One region of the Pseudochrobactrum algeriensis genome, then DNA from elsewhere that is predicted to be linked to it. Evidence: predicted binding sites of a transcription regulator. Region 1 holds the regulator's gene; each other region holds the start of a gene.

Region 1 (10,669 bases):
TCTGGTTTCATGACAATCATCCGCTAAAGCATGTCGCAGCTAAATGGCTCCATTTAGCGTTCGCGAACATGCGACAATTAAAAAATTAGAGCGAGCACAATGAATTCCATTAAATGTGACACGCTCTAATAATTCTTGGTCAGATCCATGCCGCTATAGAGTTGGGCAACATGCTCGCCATAGCCGTTAAATGGCAGCGTATCGCGCCTGTCCGGTGAGAAGAAACTGCCGCTGCCAATCCGTGTCTCAGTCTTCTGGCTCCAGCGCGGGTGATCTACTGCCGGATTAACATTGGCATAGAAACCATATTCCGAAGCGTTCTGCATCTTCCATGCGGTGACAGGTTCTTTGTCTGTCAGCGTGATTTTGACAATCGATTTGATGCCTTTAAAGCCGTATTTCCAAGGCACAACGAGACGTACAGGCGCGCCGTTCTGATTGGCAAGGTTTTCACCATAGAGGCCGGTTGCCAGCAATGTGAGCGGGTTCATCGCCTCGTCAAGGCGCAGTCCTTCACGATAAGGCCAGTCAAGTACCGCAAATGCACCGCCGACACCCGGCATTTCTTTTGGCCGCAGAGCTGTTTCAAAGGCCACATATTTAGCAGAACCCAGAGGTTCAACACGCTTCAGCAATTCTGACAGCTGAAAGCCCTGCCAGGGAATAACCATCGACCATGCTTCAACGCAGCGCATCCGGTAGATGCGCTCTTCAATACTCATCGTTTTAATCAGGTCATCAATGTCGAAAGTCGCAGGCTTTGCTACCATGCCGCCGACTTCGATTGTCCACGGGCGTGGCTTGAAATTGCCGGAATAGCTGGACGGATCGGATTTGCCTGTGCCGAATTCGTAGAAATTATTATAGGTCAGCACTGAGTCTTTTGGTGTCAGCGTCTCATCGGTTTTAAAGCCGTCTGCACTGTCTTTGGCTGAGGCAATATCCGGTAATAGACCGCTCAGAGATAAACCAATGCCGGCAGCAATGCCTGTCTTGATAAATTCCCGTCGCCGCAAATAAAATGACTGACTGGTGATTTCAGAGGATGCGATACCGGATTTAAAAAATGACTTAGACATAGCACTTGCTCCCTGCCGACTTATGTCAGTGCAATTATAGGGGAATAGGGCGGAATTAATATCGGGTAATATATTAGAGAAAATCTGTGGTGGAATTTAGTTTATAAAACGCGCTTTGTGAGATTTGAATATTGTGGAACAATAAAAAAGGCTCCCGAAGGAGCCTTTTTTATTCGTAAGAACCGAATATTGATCTGAGATAGCGCTCTCAGATATCCGGCACAGATTATTTGCGTTTTGCCAGCGGTACGAAATCGCGCTGTGCGTAGCCTGTGTAAAGCTGACGCGGACGGCCGATTTTCTGCTGCGGGTCTTCGACCATTTCTTTCCACTGGGCAACCCAGCCGATGGTACGGGCAACGGCGAAAAGAACAGTGAACATTTCTGTCGGGAAGCCGAGAGCCTTCAGTGTGATACCGGAATAGAAGTCGATATTCGGATAGAGCTTCTTCTCGATGAAATATTCATCGGTCAGTGCAATATTTTCCAGTTCCATCGCAACATCGAGCAACGGATCATCTTTGATGCCGAGTTCGCCGAGTACTTCATGCGTGGTTTTCTGCATGATGCGGGCGCGCGGATCGTAGTTTTTGTAAACGCGGTGACCGAAGCCCATCAGACGGAACGGATCGTTCTTGTCTTTTGCCTTGGCGATATATTCAGGAATACGGTCAACCGAGCCGATTTCAGCCAGCATGTTCAATGCAGCCTCATTAGCACCGCCGTGAGCAGGGCCCCAGAGGCAGGCAATACCGGCAGCGATACAGGCAAACGGGTTCGCGCCCGAAGAACCGGCGAGACGAACGGTCGAAGTCGAAGCGTTCTGCTCGTGATCCGCATGAAGGATGAAGATACGATCCATAGCGCGTGCCAGAACCGGATTGACCTTATATTCTTCGCAAGGCACTGCAAAGCACATGCGCAGGAAGTTGGAAGCCAGATCAAGATCATTCTTCGGATAAACGAAAGGCTGACCGACATGATATTTATAGGCCATTGCAGCCAGTGTCGGCATTTTCGCCAGAAGGCGGATCGAAGCAACCATACGCTGATGCGGGTCAGTAATGTCGGTTGAGTCGTGGTAGAAGGCGGACATGGCGCCAACGCAGCCAACCATTATGGCCATCGGATGCGCATCGCGGCGGAAGCCGGTAAAGAAGCGCGACATCTGCTCATGCACCATAGTGTGGCGGGTCACGCGGTAGTCAAAGTCTGCTTTCTGGGTCTTGGTTGGCAGTTCGCCGTAGAGAAGCAGGTAGCAGGTTTCAAGGAAATCGCCCTGTTCGGCGAGCTGTTCGATCGGATAGCCGCGATGCAGGAGAACGCCTTCGTCACCGTCAATATAAGTGATTTTGGATTCGCAGGAAGCGGTTGAAGTGAAACCAGGATCGTATGTGAAGGAATTTGTATTCTTGTAAAGCGGGCCGATTTCGACGACATCTGGTCCGATTGTACCTTTGCGGACCGGCAATTCGGTCGAATTGCCATTTAGCGTGATTGTCGCTGTCGTATTAGACATACTGGTTCCTTTCATCATCGCGCTCACTGCTCGTGGATAGCAGTAAATTTGGAGCATAATGCCGAAAACGGGTGTTTCGGTTTAGTCTTATGCATAGAAACATACAGTTAGGGTATTTTTACCGGCGCTGCCAGTTTGAAAAATATCCTTAAGCCGCCGTCACTCAAAATTCATGATATTTGTGAATGACGGCCTGCAAAATTTATGGCTCAAACTATCGTAAATGTTGGAGGTTGCAATGTGGAAATTTGCGTTTTTCTGAACAAATTTCTGTCAATTAGCCATTCTTACGACAGAGGCCGGTTTTTGAAAATCACACTCCTGTGTTCAGGACGTGTTTGAAGCCGTATTCTGTTGAAAGAACACGGCTTCTGGCAGGCTTTATACGACCTGATCCTGAATACGTCCGAGCGCTTCTTCGCGACCCAGAACCACCAGAACGTCAAAAACGCCCGGTGAAGTGGCGCGGCCGGTGAGGGCCGCACGCAGAGGCTGGGCAATTTTGCCAAGCTTCAGGCCGGTTGATTCCGCATGGGCGCGGACAACGGCATCCAGCGCATCAGCATTCCACTCGGCAGCTTCCAGCTTCGGCAACACATCTTTGAGTATTGCACGGCCTTCATCATTGAGCAGGCTTGCAGCTTTTTCATCCAGCGGCAGCGGACGGGAAACGAACAGGAATTTCGCACCGTCTGCCAGTTCCACCAGCGTTTTTGCACGGTCTTTGAGACCCGGCATTGCTGCAACAAGCTGCGCACGGCGCTCATCGGTCAGCAGAGCCTGCAATTCTGCACCACCTTCAATATAAGGCAGAACATCGATCAGCGCCTTGGTAAGCGTTTCTGAATCGCTGGCACGGATATGGTGACCGTTAATGGCTTCCAGTTTCTGGAAGTCAAAACGCGATGCGCCCTTGTTGATGTCTTTGGTATCAAACCATTCAATCATCTGCTCAATGGTCATGATTTCATCATCACCATGGCTCCAGCCGAGGCGAACCAGATAGTTGCACAGTGCTTCAGGCAGATAGCCCATTGCACGATAGGCCTCAACGCCGAGCGCACCGTGACGCTTGGAGAGCTTGGCACCATCCGCACCATGGATCAGCGGGATATGGGACATTTTAGGCACATCCCAGCCCATTGCCTGATAAATAACAGTCTGGCGGGCGGCATTGGTCAGATGGTCGTCACCACGGATAATATGGGTAACGCCCATATCATGATCGTCGACCACAACCGCATGCATATAGGTTGGCGCGCCGTCGGAACGCAGAATGATGAAATCATCCAGATCCTTGTTCGGGAAACGGACTTCGCCCTGCACATCATCCAGCACAACGGTTTCACCTTCTCGCGGCGCTTTAATGCGGATAACCGGCTTCACACCTGCCGGTGCTTCCGACGGATCGCGGTCACGCCAGCGGCCGTCATAGCGCGGCGGGCGGCCTTCAGCACGCGCCAGTTCACGCATTGCGTCCAGTTCTTCCGGTGAGGCATAGCAATAATAGGCTTTACCGGCTTTCACCAGTTCTTCAGCAACTTCGCGGTGGCGCGGTGCGCGTTCCCACTGGGAGATGGCATCGCCGTCCCATGTCAGGCCGAGCCATGTCAGACCTTCAAGAATAGCTGCCGTTGCCGCCTCTGTGGAGCGCTCGCGGTCGGTATCCTCAATGCGCAGCAGCATCTTGCCGCCGGTATGTTTGGAATAAAGCCAGTTAAACAACGCTGTACGAGCGCCACCGATATGCAGATAGCCGGTCGGTGAAGGCGCAAAGCGGGTAATAACGGGTGATGACATCAGTCGCTCCGTATCTGCGGCAAGGTTACAGGATCTTACGCTTATATCCGAATATATCGGCTAAAGAATGTAACTGGCCGCCTCTCGATTTCTTGTGCTGTTCATGTAGCATAGGCAGCACAACGTGCAAGACTTGATGCAAAAATCAAAGCGCAGAACCGGTGTTTAACGCCGCTCAATGCAAGATTCCTGCGTGAAATAGGCTGTTTTGGACGTATAATTGTGCAGCTGTCAGGTGCGGGGGCAATTCAGACAGCATGGCGAATGGTTATGGCGGTGAATGTGGCCATCAGGCAAGCAAGACTGAGTCCCGTCATGATGATGGCGGGTCAGGGAGTGCTGCTGTCCGGTCGAAGCATAGCAGCGGATTAACTGCCGAGCAATTCATGCTCGGTTTTGCTCCGGTGCCGGATGCAGAGATTATCCCCGATGATGGTGCTGTTTATAGCGGACGAAAGCGGGCACGGATCATCCGGCTCAATCTGCGGGAATATTGGCAGCGTTTTCTGGATAATATCTGTGATGCTCTGCTGTTTGAATATGAACGCGGGACGGTTTTCCTGTTGTTGGCCGTTGCGAGTGGAGCAGGGGCGGTTCATTATTTTTCCCTGAAGGCCGAACCATACTGGATAGAGCTGTTTGTGCCGGCATGTCTGTTCGGCTGGCTGCTGTTTTTGCTGCGGGATACGCTGATAAGGCGCATCAGCCTTATACTGATATTAGCCTTTATGACCGGTATGCTGGCTGCGAAATGGGAGACGCAGCGCTATGCAACGCAAATGCTTGGCAGTTCTGTTTCAACCACTCTGACGGCGCGGATTGTCTCGCTCGAGCAGGAGGCTGAAGACAATGGCAAAGCCGGACGCTGGCGTATTGTTGCCGATGTGCTGACAACGGAAAAACCGCATTTGCGCTATGCGCCGCAGCGGTTGCGGCTCTCTGCCCGTGATTTACCTGCACAGGCTGAAACCGGTTCTGTTCTGAAAGGAGCGGTGCGATTGCGTCCCCATGGCGGGCCGGTACGTTCCGAGCAGTATGATTTCGCATTTCATGGATATTTTCGCGGCATTGGCGGTAATGGCTTTTATCTCGGCGTGCCGAAACTGGTCGATGATGACTTTGCAGGTGATGCAGTATCAAAGAGCTGGACTGCTTCAATTGAGGCGCTGACCGGTCAGATACGGGCTGTAATCGGCGGGCGGATTATGCAGGCATTGCCCGGCGAAGAAGGGGCGGTGGCAGCAGCGCTGATCTCCGGCCAGCGTGCAGGGATCAGCGTGACAACCAATGAGGCGCTGCGCATTGCAGGATTGGCGCATATTCTCTCAATTTCCGGCCTGCATCTGGCGCTGGCAGCAGCTATTGTCATGGTGAGCCTGCGTGGCATTGCGGGACTGTTCCCGTCTTTAGCGCTGTATTATCCGGTGAAGAAAATCGCCGCACTGATTTCGCTGTTTTCTTCCGGTTTTTATCTGGCTTTGTCGGGTGCAGATGTGGCGGCACAGCGTAGTTTTATCATGCTGGCCGTGATGCTTTGTGCGGTGATTTTAGATCGTAAAGCTCTGACCTTGCGCAATCTGGCGATTGCAGCGCTGTTCAGTATTCTTGTGACACCGCATGAAATTCTGGGGCCGAGTTTTCAGATGTCTTACTCGGCAACCGGTGCGCTGATTGCAGGCTTTGCATGGTGGAAATTACGCAAGAGACAAAGCAATGAACAGGTAATGCGGCAGACGACATTGGGGGGTAAGCTCAGGATTTGGCTTGGCGGGATTGCGGCGACTTCGCTTTTAGCCGGTACGGCCAGCGGGCTTTTTGCAGCCTTTCATTTTAACAATATGGCACCGCTTGGCATGCTGGGAAATGCACTGGCACTGCCGGTGATCTCGGTACTGATTATGCCTTTCGCTGTGCTATCTCTGCTGCTGATGCCTTTAGGACTGGAATGGCTGCCTTTACAGGTGATGGGCAAAGGCATTGAGCTGGTCAAATGGATTGCGCATTTTGTTGCCGGACTTTCCCCTGATCTGGTCCCCGGCCTGTTGCCCGTGCCGGTATTGTTGCTTTGGACAGCGGCAATGCTTACAGCAATGATCTTTACCAGTCATTTGCGGCTGATATCGCTGTTCTTTCTGATCCTTGGCGGGATTGTACTGAGTATGAACACTTTGCCGGATATTATTATCTCGGAAGATGCCAGACTGGTTGCAGTCCGCCAGAACAATAGTCTTTATGTAAACCGTGCGCGACCGGCTGCGTTCACAACGGATAACTGGCGCAAGGCCTACAGAATCCATGAGGTTAAAACGCCGGATAATAGCAGCGCGGCAAATTCCGGAGGTTTTGTCTGTGAGGACGGGTTATGCAGTTTTGATCTGCAAAACGGGCAGGTGCTGATCTATGCGGAAAACCGGTCTGCGGCAGATATTGCCTGTAATATCGGTGATATTATCGTTCTCGCTTATGCGGGAAACCTGTCTTGTCCCGATAGAAAAGCCAGCATTATTACAGGGGCAGTAACGCGAAGTGCCCCTGTTATCATCACCCGCCAGCAACTGGCACTACAAGGCGTGGCAGAGATTTATCTGAAACCGGATAGCCACAAGCATACAGACAAAGCACAAACTCTTTTTCCAACTATGCAGCAAAGTGCGACTATAAAGGCGCAAGTGCATCAAGCTGGTTTGGCATATAAGCCGGAACAGGCGCAGGTCGTGTTTGCAGTGGGAGAGCCGCAACGACCTTGGCATAGCTACCGCCTCTGGTCCCGTGCTGCCCGCAATCTGGAAGATCCAAAATAAGAACTGTCACACCTTTTTCTGACCGTAGCTATTATGAATGCGTAGTCACAGCATAATAGTGCAGCGAAAATAGCTTGTAGGGCACTATTTGTATCGGGAGGTGCAATACTTAAAATGGCCCGTTATTGCCCATGCAAGAATATGCAGCAGGAGCAATAAACTGCCTGTAGTTGAAAACCGGCAGTAATGCCGGTTTCCGCTCCGCTGGCATATTAGTAGCGGCGTACCAGACCAACCAGTCTGCCCTGAACACGTACGCGGTCAGGACCGAAAATACGGGTTTCATAGGCCGGATTGGCAGCTTCAAGCGCAATAGATGCGCCTTTGCGGCGGAAGCGTTTGAGTGTTGCTTCTTCATCATCGACCAGAGCCACAACGATTTCACCGGCATTTGCAGTATCACCACGGCGGATAATCACTGTATCGCCGTCGAGAATACCGGCTTCGATCATCGAGTCGCCTTTAACTTCCAGCGCATAATGCTCACCGCTGCCAAGCATTTCCGGTGGCAGGGTAATCATATGGGTCTGGGATTGGATCGCAGAAATCGGTACACCGGCTGCAATACGCCCCATCACCGGAACACTGATACCGGCAGGTGCTTCCGGATCGGCTGCAGACGCTGCTTTTTTAGGCAGTTCGGTGACATTCTTTTTGCCGAGATCGCCTTCAATGACACTTGGTGAGAATTTTTTCTGGCTGTTGAGACCTGGTGCAATCGAATCCGGTAAACGCACAACTTCAAGCGCACGCGCTCTGTTTGGCAGACGACGGATAAAACCGCGTTCTTCCAGAGCTGTAATCAGACGGTGAATGCCGGATTTGGAAGCGAGATTGAGCGCCTCTTTCATCTCGTCAAACGAAGGGGGAATGCCGCTTTCCTTCAGGCGGTCATGGATAAACAGCAATAATTCATGTTGTTTACGCGTCAGCATTATACGCTCCCAAAGCCTTTATATTATCTGCCGTTTACTGAAATTATGGTGGCAGATAATGAAGTCGTGCGGACTAAACGCATAACCGCATGCACGGGGCGCGGTTGCGAGAATCAATTTTTAAAACAAACCCAGAACGAACACTATATGTTCCAGTATTGTTCTGCAAGGCTTTAAAAGTGATTAATCCGATTGTTTAAAGGATTTCAGCGTATCATCAGGATTTGACAGCGATCACCGGCTTTAGCTGTTTCCGCAAAGGGCTCACGGATCAGCAGAGCATCCGCACGGGTAATGACGGTCAGCATGGAAGAATCCTGCACCGGCAGAGGCGTTGCCAGTAACTCGCCATCGCTGTTGCGGGTTAGTGCCGCACGGGCATAATCGCGGCGGTTGCCATTGGCAGCCATGTCCTGTGCCAGTCTGGCGCCGGCAATATAGGTGGTCGCGGCTTTGCCTGCCAGACGCGCAACCAGCGGCGCCAGAAACACATAGGAACAAACGAGACTGGAAACCGGATTACCTGGAAGACCAAGAACGAGCAGGGGCACTTTGCCTTCGCGATCCAGCTGGCCGAACATCAGCGGTTTGCCCGGACGCATGGCGATTTTGTAAAAGCCGAGTTCAACGCCGCAATTGGTCAGTGCTTTATGCACCAGATCATGATCGCCGACGGATGCGCCGCCAAGCGTAATCAGAATATCTGCATCCGAAGCTGCAACATTGCGAATGGATTGTTCGATAAGGGCCAAATCATCCGGCACAATGCCCAGATCATCTGCCGTGCCGCCATTGCGCCGTACAATTTCTGCGACACCATAACTGTTGGAGCTGACGATCTGATCTGCCGCAGGAACAGTGCCCGCAGGCACAAGCTCATTGCCGGTAGCAAGAATAGCTGTTTTAGGGCGTTTATAGACTTGCAATTGTGCGTGGCCGGACGCTGCAGCCAAAGAGAGCGATGCCGGATCAAGCAGATGACCGGTTTGCAGCAGACATTCGCCATCTTTGAAATCCAGCCCGCTGAAACGGATGTGACGGCTCTTGCCCACATCCCGTAACAATGTGACCAGATTGCCTTCCTGCAGCGTGTCTTCCTGAATGACAATCGTGTCGGCACCGGCAGGCATTGGCGCACCGGTAAAAATACGCACAGCCTCACCGGATCTGACTGTACCGTCAAAGCCTTTGCCTGCAGCAGATTCACCGATGACTTTCAGTGTCACCGGCAGTTGTTCTGCATCAGCAAAGCGAATGGCATAGCCATCCATAGCCGAGGCATCAAAAGGCGGTTGATTGAATGAGGCAAAGATCGAAGTAGCAAGAACACGGTCACCGGCTTCATGCAGAGCGACGTGCTCATGGCCGGAAGGCATTTTATCCGCGAGCAAAAGCCGCAAAGCCTCATCAACCGGTAATAATGCCATGAAACCTACCCCGTAAAAAATAAGAGCGATATGCTAAGAGCGCTGCCAGTCACCGGATTTACCGCCGGTTTTGCTGTCGACGGCGATATTGCCGATGACCATGCCTTTATCGGCAGCTTTTGCCATATCATAAATCGTCAGGCAGGCGACGGAGACAGCTGTGAGCGCTTCCATTTCCACACCGGTTTTGCCGGTCAGTTTGACTGTCGCACTGACCCGCAAACCAGGCAGCGCCTCATCCGGCTCGATATCAACCGAGACTTTGCTCAGCATCAATGGATGGCAAAGCGGTATCAGATCAGATGTTTTCTTTGCGGCCATAATACCGGCAAGACGGGCTGTGCCGATTACATCGCCTTTGGCTGCATTGCCGGAAAGGATCAGCTCAAGCGTCTGTTTTTGCATCGTGACACAACCCGATGCGGTCGCAATGCGCATAGTCTCGGCTTTGTCGCCGACATCGACCATATTCGCAGCGCCGCTTTCATCGAGATGTGTCAGCTTGCTCATAATTTACTCTTTGCCGGTCAGGAGTTTGCGGGTTGCACTGGCCACATCCTGCTGGCGCATCAGGCTTTCACCGATCAGGAAGGTGGAGATGCCGGATTTCTGCAAACGCAGGCAATCATCATGGGTGAAGATACCGCTTTCACCAACCAGCAGGCGGTCATCCGGCACCATGGCTGCCAGACGCTCAGAAACTGCAAGATCAACTTCGAAAGTACGCAGGTTGCGGTTGTTGATGCCGAGCAGGCGTGAAGACAATTTGAGTGCCCGTTCCATCTCCGCTTCATCATGCACTTCGATCAATGCATCCATGCCAAGCGAAAAGGCTGTGTCTTCCAGCTCTTGTGCCATAGCATCGTCAACACTTGCCATGATGATGAGAATGCAATCCGCACCCCAATGACGTGCTTCATAGACCTGATAAGGATCAAACAGAAAGTCTTTGCGTAGCGCTGGAAGAGAGCAGGCAGCGCGCGCCTGTTGCAGGAATTCCGGTGCACCCTGAAAACTTGGTGTATCTGTCAGAACAGAAAGACAGGCCGCACCACCATCTTCATAGGCTTTTGCCAATGCAGGCGGATCAAAATCCGGACGGATCAGA
Region 2 (10,669 bases), 680 kb from region 1:
TAGCCATCCTGCGGGCGCATCTCGACGGCCTTGCGGATCATCTGCAAAGCTTCTTCCAGATTTTCACCGCGATCGACCCATGAATAGCCGAGATAATTCATCACCTGCGGCTGGTTCGGAAACAGCTCCAGTGCTTTGCGGAAATTAGGCTCGGCCTTATCCCATTGCTTCAGACGCTCATAAGCAATGCCGCGCTGATAGAAAACCGGCCAGTCCTGACGAACCGGTGATTTAATTTCCGCAACGGCCTGATCATAAGTCTTTGCCGCATTTGCCCAGTCTTCTTTCTGGGCATAGACACCGCCCAGCGCCAGATAGGAACGGTTGTCCTTATCATTGCTGCGCAAATTGTTTTTCAGATGCTCAATCGCCTCATCCGGCTTGCCTGTTTCAGCCAGATTAAGCGCCAGCTGCATTTCCGCATCGCGCTTATAAGGCGATTTATCCGCAACGCGGCCGTAATATTTAATCGCTTTTTCCGGCTGGCGCAGTTTGGCAGCAATATCGCCAAGCTGGAACAATGTAGCGTCATTATTCTCGCGCAGCTCACCGGACATTTGCAGATAAATGGTTGCAAAAGCCTCAGCACCGCCACGGTTAATCGCGGTACCCAAAGAATACAGAACCTCAGCCGCGCCCTGCTGGGGGCTGCGCATCTGCGGATCAAGCTTTTCACCGTCTTCAAGCTTCTGGCGTACTTCGCGCAGGATCACGCGGCCGCTGAGAATTTGCTCGGCATCTTCCACCAGCTTGATCGCACCGGCTTTATCGCCCTGACGCTGTTTGAAATCGGCATAGGCGTAAATGATGCGCTCATAAGTATCGGGGGCAGCGCTGCCGCCTTCTTTATCAGCCACGGCCTGCGCATAGAATTTATCCGCAGCCTTGGTCTGACCAGCGCTGTCTGCAATCAATGCCGATGTGTAAGTTTTGAAAAGATCGTACCAGACCGGCCCATCAAGCTTATCAACTGCTGCCAGCGCGTCTTTCGGACGACCTTCGCCGTAGAATGTCCATGCCGTCATCAGGCCGGTCGCTAAACGATCCATTTCTGACTGCTGCGTGAGCTTCAGATTGGTACGGGCAGTGCGGTAATGCTTGTCGTTAAAAGCCTTGATCGCCAAAATGATGCGGGAGAAACGCTCGACTTCCGGCTCATTTTTGAGCGCGCGGGCAAAGGGCAGCGCTTCATCCAGCTGACCGTCGGTCAGATAGGACAGCAACAAATCACGCTTCATCGGCTGGTTTGACGGATCAAATGCCAGTGCCTGACGATAATAAGCGATGGCTACAGGGAGATTATTGTCGATCTCGGCAATGCGACCAGCCAGATAAGCACCAGGGAAAGAACCTGCACGCGAGACAATCACCGGCTCGTCTGTCGCCGCTGTCTTTGCCGCAGATGCAGCATAGGCCGCGCCGGAGACACCGCTTGTGAAAGCCGCCCCTGCCATCAAAGCGAAAACCAGAGCACGCGCTTTAACTGTATTCCGCCGCATTGGCACTTCCCCTTGCATTTATAGAGCATTTCCAATTTTGAAACAGAAGGAATGCTCTATCTCTTTATTTTACACATTTCCTGACGCAAAACCGGTTGCCACTTTTGCTGGAAATGCTCTGGTCTGGCTTATTTCCGAAACAAACACACCATCCGGCCATGTCGTGGTTTTTATATGGCCGGAGAAAAGGGTATTTCAAAGTCCGGTACCGGAAATATGCGCCAGTACCGGTCAATAATCAGTTTACACGGCTGATGCAGAAATCAATCACATCAATCAGAGCATCTTTTTGCGGGCTCTGCGGCAGCGGAGCCAGTGCATCGCGGGCGATTTCGCCAAAATGACGGGCACGCTGTACGGTATCAGCAATTGAACCATGCTTGGTCATCAGGCCGATAGCCTTCTGCAAGGCTTCATCATCATTATTGCCCTGCTCAATGGATGATTTCCAGAAAGCGCGTTCTTCTTCAGAACCACGGCGATAGCTGAGCAGCAGCGGCATAGTGATTTTACCTTCCCGGAAATCATCACCCACATTCTTGCCGAGATCCGCAGCCGAACCGCCATAATCCAGCGCATCATCAATCAGCTGGAAAGCAAGACCGAGATTGAGACCATAGGAGCGCAGCGCCAGACGCTGTGCACGCGGAGCATCGGCAATGATCGGACCAACTTCGGCAGCAGCAGAGAACAGCGCCGCAGTCTTGGCTTTGATAACGGCCAGATATTCGTCTTCCGTGGTTTCCATATTTTTAGCGGCGGCGAGCTGCATCACTTCACCTTCGGCAATCACCGAAGCCGAAGTTGCCAGCACATCCAGCGCGTCGAGCGAGCCGACATCCACCATCATTTTGAAAGCCTGACCGAGCAGGAAATCGCCGACCAGAACGCTGGCCTGATTGCCCCAGATCATCCGCGCGGTGCTTTTGCCGCGGCGCAGATCGCTCTCATCCACCACATCATCATGGAGAAGCGTTGCCGTGTGCATGAATTCAACGCTGGTTGCGAGCTGCACGTGACCTTCGCCCTCATAGCCGAACATGGCTGCAGCAGCGAGCGTCATCATCGGACGCAAACGCTTACCACCCGATGAAATCAGATGATTGGCTACTTCCGGTATCATCTCAACATCAGAACCGGCCTTGGACAGGATAAGCGCATTGACACGTCCCATATCCGCTTTCGTCAGATCAACCAGCTTCTGAATGGACGCCTGCTGATTTTTTTTCTCATCGAGATTGAGAACCACACCCAATGCCATATCTCCAGTTCACGCGGCCTGATAATGAGACCCGTTTTATAGCCACACATTATTCAAGGCGGCCTTTATGCTCAAGCGTCAAATGCACCAAAAGCCGTGCTAAAGGCAAGTGTTGCGAGCCGCAACACAACACAATAAAGCATATTCTGCTGATATAAGATGTCAAATTGCTGTCAGCAAACAGAATTGCGGCTTTCACCGCCTCTATACAGAATCGGTTAAAGCCGGTTTGATCGCTTTCAGTCTGCAACAAGTCAGGAAACTGCCGTCTTTATGTCTGCTCCGTTCAGCTCTCTGCCCTATGGCGAAACTCTTGATGCCTTTCACCGTGGTGCATTCTACCTGGTGCAGCCATCCGCAAAAGGTCACCGTTCGGGGATTGATGCCATGATTTTGGCAAGTGCGGTGCCAACGGATTTCAAAGGTACAGTAGCAGATCTCGGTGCCGGTGCCGGTGCGGCGGGACTGGCCGTTGCCTCGCGCTGCGCAAGCACAGATGTCACCCTGATTGAACGCTCACCGGAAATGCTGCTCTATGCGGAAAAATCCTGCGCATTGACCGAAAATGCCCATATGCATGGCCGTCTGTCATACCTGCAGGCTGATGTGACAATGACCGGCCCAGCCCGTCATGAAGCAGGGCTGGCTGATAATCAGTTTGACTATGTGATTATGAACCCGCCTTTCAACCAGAGCCATGACCGTGCCACGCCGGACGATTTAAAGGCACAGGCGCATGTGATGCATCAGGGCATGTTTGAAAGCTGGATACGCACAGCATCCGGCATTTTACGCCCGCGCGGGAATATTGCGATTATCGCACGCCCCGCTAATCTGAATGAAATTCTGTCCGCGATGGAGCGCCGTTTTGGCGGCATCGCAATTCTTCCGCTCTATGCCAGACCGGATGAACCGGCCATCCGTGTCGTAATTACGGGCATAAAAGGCAGCCGCGCTCCGGTTTTCCTTGCGCCGCCGTTAATTTTGCATAAAAGTTCCGGCCATGAATTTACGCCACGTGCAGAAAGCCTCATTAATGGTTGCGACAGCCTGTAACGGTTGTTGTTCAGGAGGACGGAGCACATTTTCCCGAAAACACGGACTGTCCGAACAGGTCTTTCGCTCTATTTAAAGCGCGGAACTCTGAGGACAGATCAAGGGTTGAGCGTTGTCAAAACGCTGCCCGCAAAGAAAAAGGCCGATACCGGATGACACAAAGCCAGACCAAGCGCCCCTTCTCAACGCTCCGCCATTGGCTCGACAGTGAATCCGCCAGCGGTATCGCTCTGATGATTGCCGCTGCTCTGGCTCTGATCGTTGCTAATTCGCCGCTTGCAGCCACATATTTTCAGGTTCTGGAGAGCAAGCTCGGCCCGATGAGCGTTCTGCACTGGATTAATGACGCGCTGATGGCCGTCTTCTTCCTTCTCGTTGGCCTCGAAATCAAACGTGAATTTCTCGACGGCCAGCTTGCCAGCTGGTCGAACCGCGCTTTGCCGGGCATTGCCGCCGCGGGCGGCGTGATTGTTCCGGCACTGGTTTTTGCCGGTTTCAACTGGTCAAATCCTGAAACCATTCGCGGCTGGGCTATTCCGTCGGCAACCGATATTGCCTTTGCACTCGGTGTGCTGTCGCTGCTCGGCCCACGCGTTCCGACCAGCCTGAAAGTGTTTCTGGCAACACTCGCCATTCTTGACGACCTTGCGGCCGTTGCGATTATCGCCGTGTTTTACACCGCCGATATTGCCACGCTCTATCTCGCCGGTGCTGCCGGTATTTTTGCGCTGATGTTTGTTCTGAACAAGATGGGCATTATGCGCCTCACTCCATATCTGATCCTCGGTGCCGTGCTTTGGTATTTTGTACTGCGCTCCGGTGTTCATGCAACGGTTGCCGGTGTGCTGACCGCGCTGACTATTCCGATCAAGCCGGCTCTTGGCCGCCCTGATGATATGAGCTCCCCGCTGCACACGCTGGAACATGCGCTGGCAAAATGGGTCGGCTTTGTCATTGTACCGATCTTCGGCTTTGCCAATGCGGGCGTTTCTTTCGCCGGCATGAGCCCGTCGATCCTTGGTGACTCGCTCACACTCGGTATTGCGCTCGGCCTGTTTGTCGGTAAGCAGATTGGCGTCTTCGGTGCCGCATGGATTGCTATCCGTGCAGGGATTGCCACCAAACCGATGGGTGCAAGCTGGACACAGCTCTATGGTGTGGCACTGCTCTGCGGTATCGGCTTTACCATGAGCCTGTTCATCGGCCTGCTGTCCTTTGACAATGACCTGCTGCACAGCGAAACCAAGATTGGTGTTCTGCTCGGCTCCCTGCTCTCCGCCGTTTGTGGCTGGGCATTGCTGCGCATTTCCACACGCAACCGCGCTGTAAAATAACAGGTTCAGTTTTCACCCGCTGTGGCTATAACAGCGGGTGAAAACTATTTTATCGTCTGCATTTTCACACCGGAGATTTTCAGTGCCGTCACTTATCAGCCGTGTTATCCCGCGTCGCTTCCGGGCTTCCAGTGTTGAAATTCCGGTTGTCCGGCTGAGCGGTGCGATCATGACAGGCAACAGCCCTTTACGGCAAAATCTGTCGCTCGAAGGCATCGCGGTTCAGCTGGAAAAAGCCTTTGACAACAAGCACAGTCCCGCTGTGGCGCTGAGCATTAATTCCCCCGGCGGTTCACCGGTACAATCGCGGCTGATCTATAAGCGCATCCGTGACCTGGCCGAAGAAAAGAACAAGAAAGTCCATGTCTTTGTTGAGGATGTGGCGGCTTCCGGCGGCTATATGATCGCTATTGCCGGAGACGAGATTATTGCTGATCCGTCTTCCATTCTGGGTTCAATCGGCGTGGTTTCCGCTTCCTTTGGCTTTACCGAACTGATCAAGAAAATCGGCGTTGAGCGCCGCGTGTACACAGCCGGTAAAAACAAAGCCACGATGGATCCGTTTCAGCCGGAAAAAGCATCGGATGTCGAACATATCAAAGCGCTGCAACTGGAAATTCACCAGACCTTTATTGATATGGTGAAAGAGCGCCGCGGCAGTAAATTGCAGGACAATGACGATCTTTTCACCGGTCAGTTCTGGACAGGCATTACAGCTTTGCAGCTCGGGCTGATTGATGGTCTGGATGATATGCGCTCACATCTGCGCAAGCTCTATGGCGAAAAAACCAAGCTTAATCTGATCCAGCCTTCGCGCGGACTGCTGGGGCGCAAAAATACCGGCGGTATTTCTCATGCGCAAATGCTTGGCGCAGCAGGTGAAAGCCTGATGAATGTACTCGAAGAAAAAGCTCTTTGGTCACGCTATGGCCTGTAACAGGCATATGTTATCATAATATCATCAGAATAAGATGCTATAAGAGCTTCTTGAAACGAGGTTACAGCCTGATTAAATCAACAGGCATGTTATTTTTCCGGAAAGGAGCCGGTATGCCACAGCTGATTTTTCTGATCCTTCTGGTTGCAGCTGCGATCTATGGCTATCGCTCCTTCAAGCGCGAAGCGGCGCGTGTTTCCCAGAAAGTTCGTCAGGCCGAACAGGAAGCTCGCACAGGAGCCAGTGGCACGCTGGTGCGCGACCCGAAAACCGGTGTTTACCGTCCGGCAGATAAAGACTGATCCTAAAGCATGCCAGATATTTTAGCTTCACAGGCAGCGAGCCAACAGACTGCCTCACATCTTCGCGCCACAGCCTATGCCAAGCTTAATCTGGCGTTGCATGTGACCGGACGGCGCGAGGACGGCTATCATCTGCTGGATACGCTTGTTGCCTTTGCCGATTACGGTGACGAACTCACAGTTTCCTCTACGCAGGAAGACAGTTTTACGCTTTCCGGCCGCTTTGGTGCGGGGCTGCCAGCCAATGGCGACAATCTTGTTTTAAAAGCGCGTGATCTTCTGCGCGCGCATTTTCCGCAGCACAGCTCCGGCGTTGCCATTCATCTGGAAAAAAATCTCCCTGTTGCTTCCGGTATCGGCGGCGGGTCTAGCGATGCCGCCACAGTACTGGCGCTGCTCTTGCGCTTGTGGAATATCGAAGCGGAACAGGCTTTGCTTGAGCAGATTTGCCTTCAGCTTGGCGCTGATGTGCCGATGTGCCTGCATGGTCAGCTCAACGGCGGTGCATTGATTGCCAAGGGCATCGGTGAAGATGTGCAGCGGCTGTCCGGCCTGCCGGTATTGTCGCTGGTGCTTGTGAATGACGGAACAGCAATTTCCACGCCCCAGATTTTCAAACATATGCAGAAGCGTGATAATCCTGCACTGCCGGAACTGACACGCTTGAATAGTCAGGCGGAGCTTTGCAACTTCCTGCAATCAACCCGCAATGATCTGCTGCCATCCGCTGCAGAGCTTGCACAGCAATTGCCGGAAATTCTCCAGACTTTGCGGGACAGCGGCGCACAATATGCGCAAATGTCCGGCTCAGGCGCGACCTGCTTCGGCATTTATGATACAGAGGATCAGGCGCAACAGGCGGTAATGCATTTGCAACAGCAAAATCCGCATTGGTTTGTCTGCGCAACCACGACCCTGCCCGACAAGATTTAACCGGAGACAACCATGTCCGATACAGCCAAAGCCGAGCGTCCGTTCATTCCGGTGGGGATTGCGGTGCTGACGGTATCAGACAGCCGGACATTGGAAACCGATACATCCGGTGCATTTCTTGCCTCCCGTATTGAAGAGGCAGGCCATTTGTTGCGTGACCGGCAGATCGTGACTGATGACGCTGCAAAAATCCGCGAGCTGGTTGTGCAATGGTCCAAAGATCCGGCGATTGATGTGGTGATTACCACCGGCGGCACCGGCTTCACCGGACGCGATGTGACACCTGACGCTTTGGAGCCGGTCTTCGACAAGCGTATGGACGGGTTTTCAGTGATCTTCCATCAGCAGTCCTATGCCAAGATCGGTACTTCCACGATCCAGTCCCGCGCAACTGCCGGTCTCATCAACCAGACATTTGTTTTTGTCCTGCCGGGTTCCGGCGGCGCTTGCCGCGATGCATGGGACGGTATTCTCGCCCAGCAGCTCGACTATCGTCACCGCCCGTGCAATTTCGTTGAAATCATGCCGCGCCTTGATGAGCATTTGAAACGCAAAAGCTGACTGCTAAAAAGACATAAATTAAGTTCTTGCTTTGTTCTTATTTTCAGATTAAATTTGAACCATAAACGGCGCATCAGAGTCGCATAATTCGCGCTGTATTCATTGCTTCATTTTGATTGTTTTGCTCCGGTCATGCCTCTGCATTTCCGGCAAGGAGAAAGCTATGGCAATTTTACAGGAGATTTTCGGACCAGCCGATCAGGCCGTCTTCTCCCGTCCGGCAGTCTTCGGATCGGAGCGCACAGATCAGGCAAATGCTATTGTTGACGGAACCGGCTTGCGGATTGACCACAGCCGCCGTCGCGGACGTGGTGCCGGTATCAATCCTTCCGGCCGGTTTGAAAGTCAGACACGTATCGACAGTGATGACGGCTGGAACTCTCTGGAAGAGCTGGAACCGTTCAAGACAGAAGTCCAAATCGAAAAGCCGCGCACCATTATCACCCGCAATGACTCGCCGGATATTAATTTCGACCGCTCAATCAATCCTTATCGCGGTTGCGAGCATGGCTGTATTTATTGCTTCGCCCGCCCTACCCACAGCTATATGGGACTGTCTGCCGGTCTTGATTTTGAAACCAAACTCTTTGCTAAACCCGATGCAGCACGGTTGCTGGAAAAGGAACTTTCCAAAGCCGGTTATATTCCCAAGACGATCGCCATTGGCACCAATACAGACCCTTATCAGCCGGTAGAAAAGAAATGGCGGATTATGCGGGATATATTGAGTGTGCTGGATGCCGCCAATCATCCGGTCGGCATCGTCACCAAATCCGCACTGGTTACCCGCGACATTGATATTCTGGGTTCGATGGCCGAGCGTGGTCTGGCAAAGGTTGCCCTCTCTGTCACCACGATGGATGCCAAATTAGCACGGAATATGGAGCCGCGTGCTTCAACTCCGGGATTGCGCTTACAGGCCATCCGACAGCTGAATGAGGCAGGTATTCCGGCATCGGTGATGCTTGGCCCTGTGATCCCCGGCATCAATGACCACGAGATTGAACGTATATTGGATGCCGCCTATGCGATGGGCGCACGCGAGGCCGGATATGTCTTGCTACGCCTGCCTTATGAGGTCGCGCCCCTCTTCAAGGACTGGCTGCTGCAGCATTTTCCTGACCGTTACCGCCATGTCATGTCCCTGTTGCGCTCAATGCGCGGCGGCAAGGACTATGATGCGGAATGGGGCAAGCGGATGCGTGGTGATGGTCCTTATGCATGGCAAATTGGCCGGCGTTTTGAGATTACCTCTAAAAAGCTCGGGCTGAATATTCATAAACGGCGCCTGCGTTGTGATCTGTTCACCCCGCCGCAAACAAGCGGCGTTCAGCTCTCGCTTTTCTGATCTGCCCTCCAGCAGATATAGGCTGCCCGTCCTTTTGCCAGCAGCCTTCCACATCGTGCCCCCCTTTTTGCGATGTGGCTTGCGGAGAATTAGATAGGATGCAATCTCAGCACATGAGTAAAGCACCATCTGATTCTCCGCTTTTTTCTGAAAAGCGACCGAAGTCGCCAGCCAAGATAAAGGCTGACAAATCTGAAATCTTCACGCCGGATTACAGCCATGAGCAGCAGTTGCAAGCTCAGGGGTACAAACTGATTGCAGGGCTCGATGAAGTCGGCCGCGGCCCTCTTGCAGGGCCTGTTGTTGCTGCCTGCGTGATCCTCGACCCTGATAATCTGCCTGAAGGTCTGGATGACTCAAAAAGGCTCACCGCTGCCAAGCGCAACCGGCTGTTTAACAGCATCATGGAAAAGGCACTTGCAGTCAGCCTGTGCAGCCTCAGTGCCCGTACCATTGATGAAAGCAATATTCTCGCAGCCTCACTGCTGGCAATGAAGCGCTGCGTGGATAGTCTGACAATCAGTCCGGATTATGCTTTGATCGACGGCAATAAAACCCCAAGCGGATTGCCCTGCCCTGCCATGACACTGGTCAAAGGGGATCAGCGATCCCTGACTATTGCCGCCGCTTCGATCATTGCCAAAGTCACCCGCGACAAGATGCTGGAACGCGCAGGTCTTATCCATCCTGCTTACGGCCTTGAGAAACATGCAGGATACGGCACTGCGGCGCACCGGCAGGCGATTGAAGAACAAGGGCCGATTACCGGTTTGCATCGCTACAGCTTTGCGCCAATCAAGGGACGCTGGACAGCGGATAAATAAGCGAGATACTGAATACGCGCCCCCGAGCCGGTTTCAGGATATCCTTAACTGCAAGAAATAAGCATCGCCGCAGAACAGCAAGCCCGATTTCAGACATAAAAAAACGCCGCATAAAGCGGCGTTTTTTTGAACTTTATGAACTGCAATCAATTCAGGTTGGTTTTAACCTGATCCAGTGATGCTTTGAACATTTCACCGGCAGTTTTTGCGTCCATTTTATTTGCAATCAGCGAACCGGCAGCAGCAACAGCGATTTCCACTGCAGATGCACGAACCTGATTAACAGCATCGCTTTCAGCCTGAGCGATTTTCTGTTCAGCCAGCTTGTTGCGGCGAACAATATAATCTTCCGACTTCGCTTTTGCTTCGCTCAGGAGAGCTGCAGCTTCACGCTGTGCAGCAGCAACGATTTCGCTGGCTTCTTTTTCAGCTTCTTTGCGCTTGCGGTGATATTCAGCAAGCAGAGCCTGAGCTTCTTCACGCAGGGTGCGTGCTTCGTCCAGTTCCTTGGCGATATTGGCAGCACGTTCATCAAGCGAACGGCCGATCATGCCAGGCACTTTAAGATAGGCCAACAGCGCCAGGAAAATAATCAGACCGACGAGGGCAATAAA
Region 3 (10,669 bases), 150 kb from region 1:
AGACTGAGTTCTTGTCTTGTTTTTCATTGAGAAAAATACGGATAAAATAATAGAGCATTTCTTCTGTTTCAGAACGAACCGGAAATGTTCCATAAAAAAAGCCGGTGTTGTCACCGGCTTTTTCATTTCATTAAATATCCAGCTCCTGAACGAATTCAGCATTTTCCTGAATGAAGCGGAAGCGAGCTTCCGGCTTGGTGCCCATCAGGTCATCTACCGTAGATTTGGTCGAACCGTTTTCATCTTCCACCAGATCCACGCGCAGCAAAGTACGTTTCTTCGGATCCATGGTCGTTTCTTTAAGCTGGTCGGCACGCATTTCGCCAAGACCCTTAAAGCGGCCGATTTCGATCTTGCCTTTGCCGGTAAACACGGTGCGCATCAACTCATCTTTATGCGCATCATCGCGGGCATAGGCAACTTTGCCACCCTGACTAAGACGGTAAAGCGGTGGCACAGCGAGATAGAGATGCCCGCCGGTAATCAGCTGCGGCATTTCCTGATAGAAGAAAGTGATGAGTAGTGAAGCAATATGCGCACCATCGACGTCAGCATCGGTCATGATGATGATGCGGTCATAACGCAGATCATCTTCACGATAATTCTTGCGTGTGCCGCAACCGAGTGCCTGCACCAGATCACCGATCTGCTGGTTGGCTGTCAGCTTGTCACGGCCGGCACTGGCCACGTTGAGGATTTTACCGCGCAGCGGCAAGATCGCCTGATTGGTTCGGTTACGCGCTTGTTTTGCAGAGCCGCCCGCCGAGTCACCCTCAACGATGAATAATTCCGCACCGGCAGCCGAATTCTGCGAGCAGTCAGCCAGCTTGCCCGGCAGACGCAATTTTCGTGTTGCAGTCTTGCGGGTGGTTTCTTTTTCCTGACGGCGGCGCAGGCGCTCTTCCGCACGCTCAACCACCCAGTCGAGCAGTTTCGAGGCTTCCTGCGGCGAGGCTGCCAGCCAGTGATCGAACGGATCGCGGATCGCATTTTCCACGATGCGCTGCGCTTCAACTGTTGCCAGCTTGTCCTTGGTCTGACCGACAAATTCCGGTTCGCGAATGAAAACTGACATCATACCGGCGGCAGAAATCATCACGTCATCAGTGGTAATCACCGAAGCGCGTTTATTATTGGTCAGTTCCGCATAGGCCTTGAGACCGCGTGTAAGCGCCAGACGCAGACCCGCTTCATGCGTACCGCCTTCACCGGTCGGAATGGTGTTACAATAGGAATGGACGAAACTGTCGCCGCCATACCATGCAATCGCCCATTCAACGGCACCGTGACCGCCTTGTTTTTCAGTCTTGCCGGAGAAAATCTCTCTGGTGACCATAAATTCTTTGCCGAGCGAGGCGGCGAGGAAGTCCTTCAGACCACCCGGAAAATGGAAAACAGCTTTTTCCGGAATGCCTTTTTTTGGATCGAGCAAAGACGGGTCGCAAGACCAGCGAATTTCAACGCCGCCGAACAGATAGGCTTTTGAGCGTGCCATGCGGTAAAGGCGCTCAGGATCAAATTTCGCATTCTTACCGAAAATATCCGGATCGGGATGGAAGCGAACACGCGTACCACGGCGGTTATGCACTTCGCCCAGTTCTTCCAGATCGCCCAATGGCAGGCCGCGCGAAAAGCGCAGACGATAGAGACGACGGGCACGCGCCACTTCGACTTCCAGCAAGTCGGACAGTGCATTGACCACGGAAACACCAACGCCGTGCAGACCGCCGGAGGTTTCATAGGCCTTGCCGTCAAATTTACCACCCGCGTGAAGCTTGGTCATAATCACTTCAAGCGTGGATTTGCCCGGCACCTGCGGGTGGTTTTCAACCGGAATACCGCGGCCGTTATCGCTGACAGTCAGAAAGCCTTCAGCATCGAGATTAACATCAATGAAATTGGCGTGACCGGCAACAGCTTCGTCCATCGCATTGTCGATGACTTCGGCAAACAAATGGTGCAGTGCTTTTTCGTCGGTACCACCGATATACATGCCCGGACGTAAGCGTACCGGCTCCAGCCCTTCAAGAACACGAATGGCGGAGGCGTTATAATCGCTGCCATCGGAACTTGCCGGAGCAGAACGGAGTTCCGCGACAGGTGCAGAAGTCGGAGCGGGGCGAAGCTCTGCGACAGGTTTTGGAGCAGGTTCAACGACAGCAGGTTTCACGGCAGGAGCAGGGCGCAACTCTGCTGCTGGCTTTGCAACAGGTGCAGGCTCAAGAGGAGACGAAACAGTTTCGGCAACACTGACCGGAGATTCAGACTGTATCGCCTGACGTCCGCGTGCATTGCTGAGAATATTCGAAAAAAGATCGTCGCTATTATCCATGTGAAATGGCTGGCCTGTTCGTTCAAATAGATACGGAGCATTTTGCTGCTGAAAGAATGCTTCAGCTTCGCATAAATGCGGGAAAACAAAGTTACGAAACGGATTTTCTGTTTCAGGAAAACCGGAACCGCTTCGGAATTACGGAAAATCGAATCACAGATAGTTTGGCATGTTTATATCGCTAAAGCGATAAAGGTTCTCTTTACGTTCCTGTTTAAATGCCGGTAATCCTGACTTTTCCGCAGATTTATTTTGTTTGAACAATTATATCGGAATTGTCAAATCATGCTGGAACCAATCCGCGACAGCATAGCGGGCTCTGTGTCCTTATGGTGACGGTTTGGCACAATCAGACAAGGGGCGGGAGAGAGTGGTTGCTTAAACATATAAGCCGTGATGAGAACAGAGAATGAAATGAAGGCGGCTCTGCCGCAGGGGAATGAAAATGCAAGACCGGTTACAGCCGCATGTGCGCGGAATGATTACGATGATCTGTGCCATGCTTATTGTGCCGCTTATGGATGCAACCGGCAAATGGCTGGCAATGGAAGAGAATATTCCGCCTGCCACCATCAGCTTCATGCGTTTCTTTGTGCAGGGGCTGATTAGCTTAGGTGCAATTGTCCTGTTCAGTCGCGGACTTGGCCTTAAAACAGAGCATCTCTGGGGCAATCTGTTTCGTGGCTGTCTGCTTGCACTCGGCAGCCTGTGCTTTTTTACGGCGGTAAAATATATGCCGTTGGCCGATGCGCTGGCCGTGTTCTTTGTTGAACCGCTCATTCTCACAGTTCTTTCTATGATTTTTCTTAATGAGAAGGTGGGCTGGCGTCGTCTCAGTGCCGTGCTGGTTGGTCTGCTCGGAACCGTGATCGTGATTCAGCCAAGCTGGAGCGTGTTTGGCTGGGTATCGGTTCTGCCGATGATTTCAGCTTTTCTGTTTGCAGTTTATCTGGTGCTGAACCGTAAATTCGGCCTCAATGAGCGTCCCGTCGTCATGCAGCTTTATGCCGGTATCGGGGGCAGCATTATGGGGCTGGCTGTTATGATCTTCGGTGAGGCTGCGGCTATTCCCGATCTGCAATTTGTGTTGCCTACCTCGCTGTTCCCGTGGTTTATGCTGATCATGATCGGTGTCTTTGCAGCCAGCGGACATTTGCTGGTAGTGCAGGCATTTCAGCTGGCACCGGCATCTATTCTTGCGCCATTTCAATATGTCGAAATCGTTATGGCCGTGACCGTTGGGCTGATCTTCTTCGGTGATTTCCCAAGCCTGTCAAAATGGTTCGGCATCGCCATTATTATCGGTTCCGGTATTTATGTTTTCATCCGCGAGCAAAAGCGCAGTGCGGAAGCGGAGAAGGCAATGCTTTCCGCATGAGTGAAAAAAGTAAAGGCGGCTCAAAAGCCGCCTTTATCATTTTAAAACAACATGTTGTTTAATGTTTTTATTATTTCACATCGCCAAAAACATCATTGAAACTTTGCTTCAACGCCACATCCAGATCATCCATGGAGACCGGCAACCCCAGATCGACAAGACTGGTTACACCATGCTCGGCAATGCCGCAGGGAACAATGCCGCCGAAATTTTCAAGCTGCGGCTCTACATTGATGGAGATGCCGTGAAAGCTGACCCAGCGACGCAGACGAATACCGATTGCAGCAATCTTGTCTTCAGCCATTGAGCCATCGGCGAGGCGCGGTTTTTCAGGGCGCATAACCCAGACACCCACGCGGTCTTCGCGGCGCTCACCTTTGACATTAAAGCTGTTGAGCGTGCGGATGATCCATTCTTCGAGTGCTGCCACAAAGGCACGAATATCCTCGCGTCGCCGTTTCAGATCCAGCATAACATAGGCAACGCGCTGCCCCGGACCATGATAGGTAAACTCACCGCCGCGTCCTGTCTTGTAAACCGGGAAACGATCGGGGGACAGCAGGTCTTCTTCACGTGCACTGGTGCCTGCAGTATAAAGCGGCGGGTGTTCTATAAGCCATACCAGCTCATTGGCCGTACCGTCACGAATGGCTGCGACGCGGGCTTCCATAAACGCTTCAGCATCCGGATAGGTTGTGAGGCCGTCGGCAACCAGCCATTCAACAGGCGGAGAGCCGTCAGCAGCCTGAAAACGTGCAGATAGATCATTACGGTTTGTCGCAGGGCGACTCTGTGCAGGGGAATTTTCTGTCATAATGGCATTCAGGTAGAGATTACAGCTCAAAAAATCCAGATGGCAAATTGACCGCTTTTCTTTGAGAGGATCTACTCTGTACGCATCAGTTGTTGTGATGGCAGGTGCAACAACACTATCGCCATGCCGCTATGTTAAGTAACCAAATTACAGCAATGGAGCTCGGGGTGTTGCACAAGGCTTTATTCTGTATCCTTTAGCCAATAGTGCTCACGAATATTTTGAGCGTTTTTAATCACGAATTCTGCAGTTTGAGGGTCTCCGCCTTCAAATGTCTCAGGATTAGCTCCACACAGAAGTGCGAATAACTGCTGATGCGCTAAGGCGACATAATAATCCTGTGGCGGCGCATCTTCATCGATTCCGGCCGCTTTTAATTCATTCGCCGTTTGTGCGTAGGTATCACTGAGAGATTTCTTGATCGCAAGCATCATCCTGCGCTCATTTTGTGTTTTGATGTCGGAGTATTTCTCTTCCATTGAAGGTGTCAGTGAGTTGCGTGTGCTCAAAGGGGTTTCCTTAGCTGAAAGTGCAATAGTGATAATCAAGTCATAAAATATGCGGGTGGTGAGATTGTGCCGCACCTTATCGATCACCAGTGCTTCGGTAAAGCGAGTCATTTTGCCCATAAAGGCTGTTGTCAGCGGCCTGTATCTGTGACGGTGTCAATGATCTGCTTATTGGTAATTATCGAGGAAACTTAGCACTCATGCATATGCAAAGGAGGGGTAAAGTATGTTTCTTTATAAGAAGCTATCTCAACTAATCTGACAAGATGAGGGGCTTGTTTTAAATTAGGAAGTAAAATCAATAGGTATTTTGAAATAGAAGTAAGGGGGAAACGCATTTAATAAGCTTCAATAGGTCTTTGCTATTGTTAGCTTTTTCTTCCTGATTGTAAGGAGAGAATGGTGCGGTCGAGAAGACTCGAACTTCCACGGGTTGCCCCACAGCGACCTCAACGCTGCGCGTCTACCAATTCCGCCACGACCGCACTGTGTGGTAGAAACCGAACTGCTTCGGTGAGGGCGATGTAGCAAATCACTATTGCAGTGACAAGCCAAATTATTCGTTTCATTGCATTTTTTTAAAAGTAATTCACAGAAGCCCGTTTTTCTCCCGCAAAACCGCGTTTTTATAATCCCTTCAATAGGATGAAGCGGGGCTATTTTCTTCACTGGGTAGTTGGTCCGCCATATTTTCCGGAATCAAACTGTCAAAAAACTGAAAAGATTCGTCTTTTGAGCCGGAATTTTTGATTCAAAAGATGACGCGTTGCAATCTTTCAATATTTTCCAGCTGTTTGCGGGTTTCCTGATAGCCGATATCAATAGTTTCAGCCGCGCGGTGAAACTCGGTCAGGCCGATATGGCCGATGCTTGGCATCAAAGCGATGTCCGGCGGATCGCCGGCCATACGGGCGCGCGAGATTCTGTCCTGTATAATATTGAAAGCGTCCATCATGACGCCGGTTATGCCCAAGCGCGATTCATGGCTTATGACACCTGCCTGAGCAGGGCTGATTGTGTCTTCCTGTCCGGCGCGTGCTGGACTTGTATATTTGACAACGGCTGCGCGGCCGAACTGGTCGTAGTTGAGATTGACGGCCAGAACCAATTGCTGCTCATAGGCGCGGCATACGGAAACCGGAACCGGATTGACCAATGCACCGTCCACAAGCAGCCGGTGGTCGTAACGGATAGGTTCAAAAACGCCCGGCAATGCATAAGAGGCGCGCATTGCCATAATAAGTGAGCCGGTGGAGAGCCAGATTTCGTGACCCGTACGTAATTCAGTGGCGACGGCCACATAAGGACAGGGCAAGTCATCAATATTCAATCCGTCGAGATGCTGGTGCAATTTGCGATCCAGTTTCATGCCGCCGAATAATCCGCTGCCACGAAATGTAATATCCATCAGGCTGAACATGCGTCTGCGTGTAAGGGAGCGTGCAAACTCTTCCAGCTCATCCAGTTTTCCTGCCAGATAGCAGCCGCCCACAAGTGCCCCTATTGAGGTGCCTGCTATCATAGATATTTTGATATTGGCTTCATTGAGTGCGCGTAATACGCCGATATGTGCCCATCCGCGTGCCGAACCGCCGCCTAAAGCAAGAGCAATTGGCTGGGGTGTTTTAAGAATAACAGGTTTGGGAATTTCCGCCTGAGCCGGTGCATTGGCAGCAGCAGTCGTGCGGCGGCGCGGTACCCATGAAAGCATGCAATATCTCCCGAATATACCTGTGTTTGCAACCAGAATACAGGAACAAGTATATTCAGACTATGGCTTTCATGCGATTGCAGTGCAAGGCAATTTATGCAGTTATAAATTGCAGAAAACGCATAAAACAATCTGAATTATGTAAGTTTAATGTAATTTTAATTATTATTAATTGTAAATTAAGTAATTATATTGAAGTTTATTTGTGTTTACTCTGACTTTGTAAATTAACGCAATAGTAACCATAAGTTTTTCTGAATATACATGTTGCAATATTGTTACAGCATTTTTGTCCGGTTGGTGTAAAACAAGATCAAGAAAGATTTTGAGGTTCTCCCATGTTTAATAAAGTCATCCTCGCTGCTTCCGCAGCTGTTCTGTTCTCCGGCACTGCAATGGCTGCAGACGCTATCGTTTACAACGAACCTGCACCAGCCGTTGAAGTGAATACCTTCAGCTGGGAAGGCGGTTATGTTGGTGCCAATGCCGGTTACGGTTTTGGTAAAATGAAAGAAGACGGCGTCAGCATCAAGCCACGTGGCTTTGTTGGTGGTGTGCAGGCTGGTTACAACTGGCAGTTCGACCAGATCGTTGCTGGTATCGAAGCTGACTTCCAGGGCTCGACCATGAAGAAATCCGTTGATTTCTACGATGCAGCCGGTGCTTACGAAGGTACTGTAAAGGGTAAAGTTCAGTGGTTCGGTACTGTTCGCGGTCGTCTGGGTGCAGACATTGCTGAGCGCACCATGCTCTACGGTACAGCCGGTCTTGCTTATGGTAAAGTGAAGATCGAGGGCTACGATGTTGTTGATGGTTATGAAAGCGCTTCCAAGACCCGCGCTGGCTGGACTGCAGGTGCCGGTGTAGAGCACGCCTTCACAGACAACGTAACTCTGAAGACAGAATATCTCTACACTGACCTGGGCAAAGTTAAGTTCAGCGACGGTGCAGATGTATCCAAAGTTAAAACCAACTTCCACACTGTGCGCGTTGGTGTAAACTACAAGTTCTGATAATCTGACGGGAGGTGAAGGACGCCTCTTATGTCTTCAAAATTTCTTTCGCCGGATTTGATATTTGGCGAAAGAACCGTCCTCCAGACAAAAAGCCCTGCGTAATTAATATTACGCAGGGCTTTTGTGTTTTGTGTCAATAAACAAACCTAATGGTTTGGTTTATTTATGTAAAATGACGTTATTACCTGAAATATCTACCGTGCGGTAAAAGCAGGAGTGACGATCTGTGTGGCATGTCGGGCCATTACCGGCAACTCTGACCTTGAGCCATAGGGCATCCTGATCGCAGTCTGTGCGCATTTCGATAACAGTCTGCAGATTGCCGGAAGTTTCGCCTTTCTTCCAAAGCGACTTGCGAGACCGCGACCAGTAATGGGCAATGCCGGTTTCCAGTGTCAGCCGCAGGGCTTCGCTGTTCATATGTGCAACCATCAGCAATTCACCATCATCCGCACTTGTCACAACTGCGGTTATCAGACCGGAACTGTCAAAGCGGGGCGCAAAGACAGCACCTTCTTCGGTGCTGTGCTTGTCGGTCTGTGCAGGGAAATCGGCAGGCAGCTTGGTCATGAACCGCTCCGCAGCATGGTCATGAACCGAACCTGATTGGCAACATCCTGCTCGAAAGCGCCTGTAAAGGTGGTCGTCAATGTGGTTGATCCCTGTTTGCGAATGCCGCGCATAGCCATGCACATATGTTCCGCTTCAATCAAGACAGCAACGCCGAGGGGCTTGAGAATATTCTGAATGCTGTGAGCAATCTGCGCAGTCATGCTTTCCTGTGTCTGCAGGCGATGGGCAAACATATCAACGACACGCGCAATTTTTGACAGGCCGACAACAGAGCCATTCGGCAGATAGCCGATATGTGCCTTGCCGATAATCGGCACCATATGGTGTTCGCAATGCGAGAAAAACTTGATGTCTTTGATGAGAACCATGTCTTTGTAGCCGGCAACTTCTTCAAAAACAGTGCCGAGCTCTTCTTCCGGAGACTGATGATAGCCGGAAAACAGTTCTTTATAGGCTTTTGCCACGCGTTTCGGGGTTTCAAGCAACCCTTCGCGCGACGGATCTTCTCCCATCCAGAGCAGCAATGTTTTTACAGCGGCCTCTGCTTCAGCCTTTGTCGGGCGTGCAACATTGCTGGTCTGTGAATCGGAAATGTGCTTGTTCATATCGAGCTCCCGTAGTCTCTCTCTGTGGAGAGACGAGTTAAACGGACACTGTTACGAAGCTTGCTCAGGCGGTAATCTTAGCTGTACCGCTGAAGGCTTGGCATTTATGTCGGGGCAGTTATCTGGCGTTTTGCAGAATACAGCCAAAGGCCTGCTCTGCCTGTTTGCATTGACTGTCGCGGAAATATCCGCAAAAGGCAAATGCCTGTCCTATATAAAGTATGTCGAAGATATTAAAAGAGCAAAGACAGCCGATTTATGTCGTATTTCGGTTGTGCTATTCTCTATAGCGGCTTGAAATGAAATATTTATATAGCCACTTATACAATCATGTCCGGCAATGCGCCGGAACATGCTGAAGGAGAAACCGGATGATCAATGATATGTATAATGCCCGGATTCTCGAATTTGCCGGTAACATTCCGCATATTGGTCGTCTTCAGTCTCCGGATGCAACTGCGAAGGCGCATTCCAAGCTTTGTGGTTCTACAGTGATTGTCGATCTCAAAGTCAGAGACGGTATTGTCGTGGATTTCGCGCATGAGGTAAAGGCCTGTGCTTTGGGGCAGGCGACCTCCTCGGTGATGGCACGTCATATTATTGGCTCCACAGAGTCCGAATTGCGCGAATTACAGGCACAAATGACTGCAATGCTGAAAGACAACGGCGCACCACCTGAAGGCCGCTTTGAAGATTTACGTTTTTTCGAGCCGGTTCGTGATTATAAAGCCCGTCATGCATCCACTTTACTGACATTTGATGCTGTTGTTGACTGTCTGGATCAGATTGCCGCAAAAGCTGCCGTGTAAGCGATATGTGCCCGCAGCCTGAAACCAAACCCCGCAAAAAATACAGCCGCAACTATCAGGGCGCATGGCGTAAAACACCGGATCGTTTGCTGGGAACAGGGTTTGTGCGGCTTTATCAGCTGACTTTATCGGGCTTTATCGGTAATTCCTGCCGCCATATGCCGACCTGTTCCGAATATGCCTATGAGGCTGTTGCCCGTTACGGTTTGTGGACCGGCGGTTGGATGGGCTTGTTTCGTATCATGCGTTGCGGGCCTTTTGGTACCTGCGGCATTGATCGTGTGCCGGAAGCGCTGGAGCCACACTATAAATGGTATTTTCCGTGGCGTTATTGGCACATTTCGGCTGCAAAACCCGATAATGACTAAGCTTTTACGGGGTAAAGGTTTATTTCCCCGTTTAGATTGATTATAGAGACGCTGCCGGTCGCATCTGCACTTCGTTTTGCAGGAGCCGGAAAGCTTTTATTTTGCTCTAAATAACCACCCGCAATCGTTGGCGGGACTGGATGAGGATGACAATGTCTGATCTTATTACTCTCGAATTTCCCGACGGCTCACAGCGCGAATATGATCCGGCCATGACCGGTCTGGCGCTTGCCGAATCCATCTCCAAATCACTGGCTAAAAAGTCTGTCGCCTATGCGGTTGACGGCACCGTGCGTGATTTGTCCGAGCCGCTTGGCGCATCAGGCAAAGTCGAGATTCTCACCCGTGAAGATCCGCGTGCGCTGGAGCTGATCCGTCACGACTGCGCCCACGTTCTGGCTGAAGCTGTGCAGGAGCTTTTCCCTGGCACGCAGGTCACAATCGGACCGGTTATCGAAAACGGCTTCTATTATGACTTCGCCCGCAATGAGCCTTTCACACCCGATGACCTGCCGGTTATCGAAAAGAAAATGCGTGAAATCATTGCCCGCAAC

The links. Region 1 encodes LexA, which represses DNA repair genes until DNA is damaged. Its sites were predicted from a motif close to TGTTCNNNNTGTGTTCNG; they were not measured.
Region 2: KHQ09_RS05055 (PA0069 family radical SAM protein) is a predicted target of LexA. The motif match lies at 7,905-7,922, and genes of this name have one in related genera.
Region 3: parE (DNA topoisomerase IV subunit B) is a predicted target of LexA. The motif match lies at 2,527-2,544, and genes of this name have one in related genera.

What each region holds. Positions count from the first base shown of each region.
Region 1 is NZ_CP075361.1:1,344,122-1,354,790, forward strand. It holds gene msrQ (protein-methionine-sulfoxide reductase heme-binding subunit MsrQ) at 1-11, opposite strand, end outside; gene msrP (protein-methionine-sulfoxide reductase catalytic subunit MsrP) at 126-1,079, opposite strand; gene gltA (citrate synthase) at 1,306-2,598, opposite strand; gene gltX (glutamate--tRNA ligase) at 2,980-4,398, opposite strand; gene KHQ09_RS08320 (ComEC/Rec2 family competence protein) at 4,656-7,199, shown strand; gene lexA (transcriptional repressor LexA) at 7,412-8,134, opposite strand; gene KHQ09_RS08330 (molybdopterin molybdotransferase MoeA) at 8,341-9,561, opposite strand; gene moaC (cyclic pyranopterin monophosphate synthase MoaC) at 9,595-10,071, opposite strand; gene trpC (indole-3-glycerol phosphate synthase TrpC) at 10,075-10,669, opposite strand, start outside.
Region 2 is NZ_CP075361.1:664,558-675,226, reverse strand. It holds gene KHQ09_RS05095 (tetratricopeptide repeat protein) at 1-1,454, opposite strand, end outside; gene KHQ09_RS05090 (polyprenyl synthetase family protein) at 1,738-2,754, opposite strand; gene KHQ09_RS05085 (tRNA1(Val) (adenine(37)-N6)-methyltransferase) at 3,034-3,816, shown strand; gene nhaA (Na+/H+ antiporter NhaA) at 3,969-5,150, shown strand; gene KHQ09_RS05075 (S49 family peptidase) at 5,233-6,087, shown strand; gene KHQ09_RS05070 (membrane protein) at 6,201-6,389, shown strand; gene KHQ09_RS05065 (4-(cytidine 5'-diphospho)-2-C-methyl-D-erythritol kinase) at 6,399-7,322, shown strand; gene moaB (molybdenum cofactor biosynthesis protein B) at 7,335-7,883, shown strand; gene KHQ09_RS05055 (PA0069 family radical SAM protein) at 8,047-9,231, shown strand; gene KHQ09_RS05050 (ribonuclease HII) at 9,345-10,055, shown strand; gene KHQ09_RS05045 (F0F1 ATP synthase subunit B) at 10,202-10,669, opposite strand, start outside.
Region 3 is NZ_CP075361.1:1,497,305-1,507,973, forward strand. It holds gene parE (DNA topoisomerase IV subunit B) at 131-2,332, opposite strand; gene KHQ09_RS08975 (DMT family transporter) at 2,778-3,710, shown strand; gene lipB (lipoyl(octanoyl) transferase LipB) at 3,781-4,524, opposite strand; gene KHQ09_RS08985 (hypothetical protein) at 4,707-5,153, opposite strand; tRNA gene KHQ09_RS08990 (tRNA-Leu) at 5,434-5,518, opposite strand; gene KHQ09_RS08995 (patatin-like phospholipase family protein) at 5,785-6,744, opposite strand; gene KHQ09_RS09000 (outer membrane protein) at 7,083-7,757, shown strand; gene hisI (phosphoribosyl-AMP cyclohydrolase) at 7,920-8,330, opposite strand; gene folE (GTP cyclohydrolase I FolE) at 8,327-8,938, opposite strand; gene KHQ09_RS09015 (iron-sulfur cluster assembly scaffold protein) at 9,310-9,747, shown strand; gene yidD (membrane protein insertion efficiency factor YidD) at 9,753-10,115, shown strand; gene thrS (threonine--tRNA ligase) at 10,268-10,669, shown strand, end outside.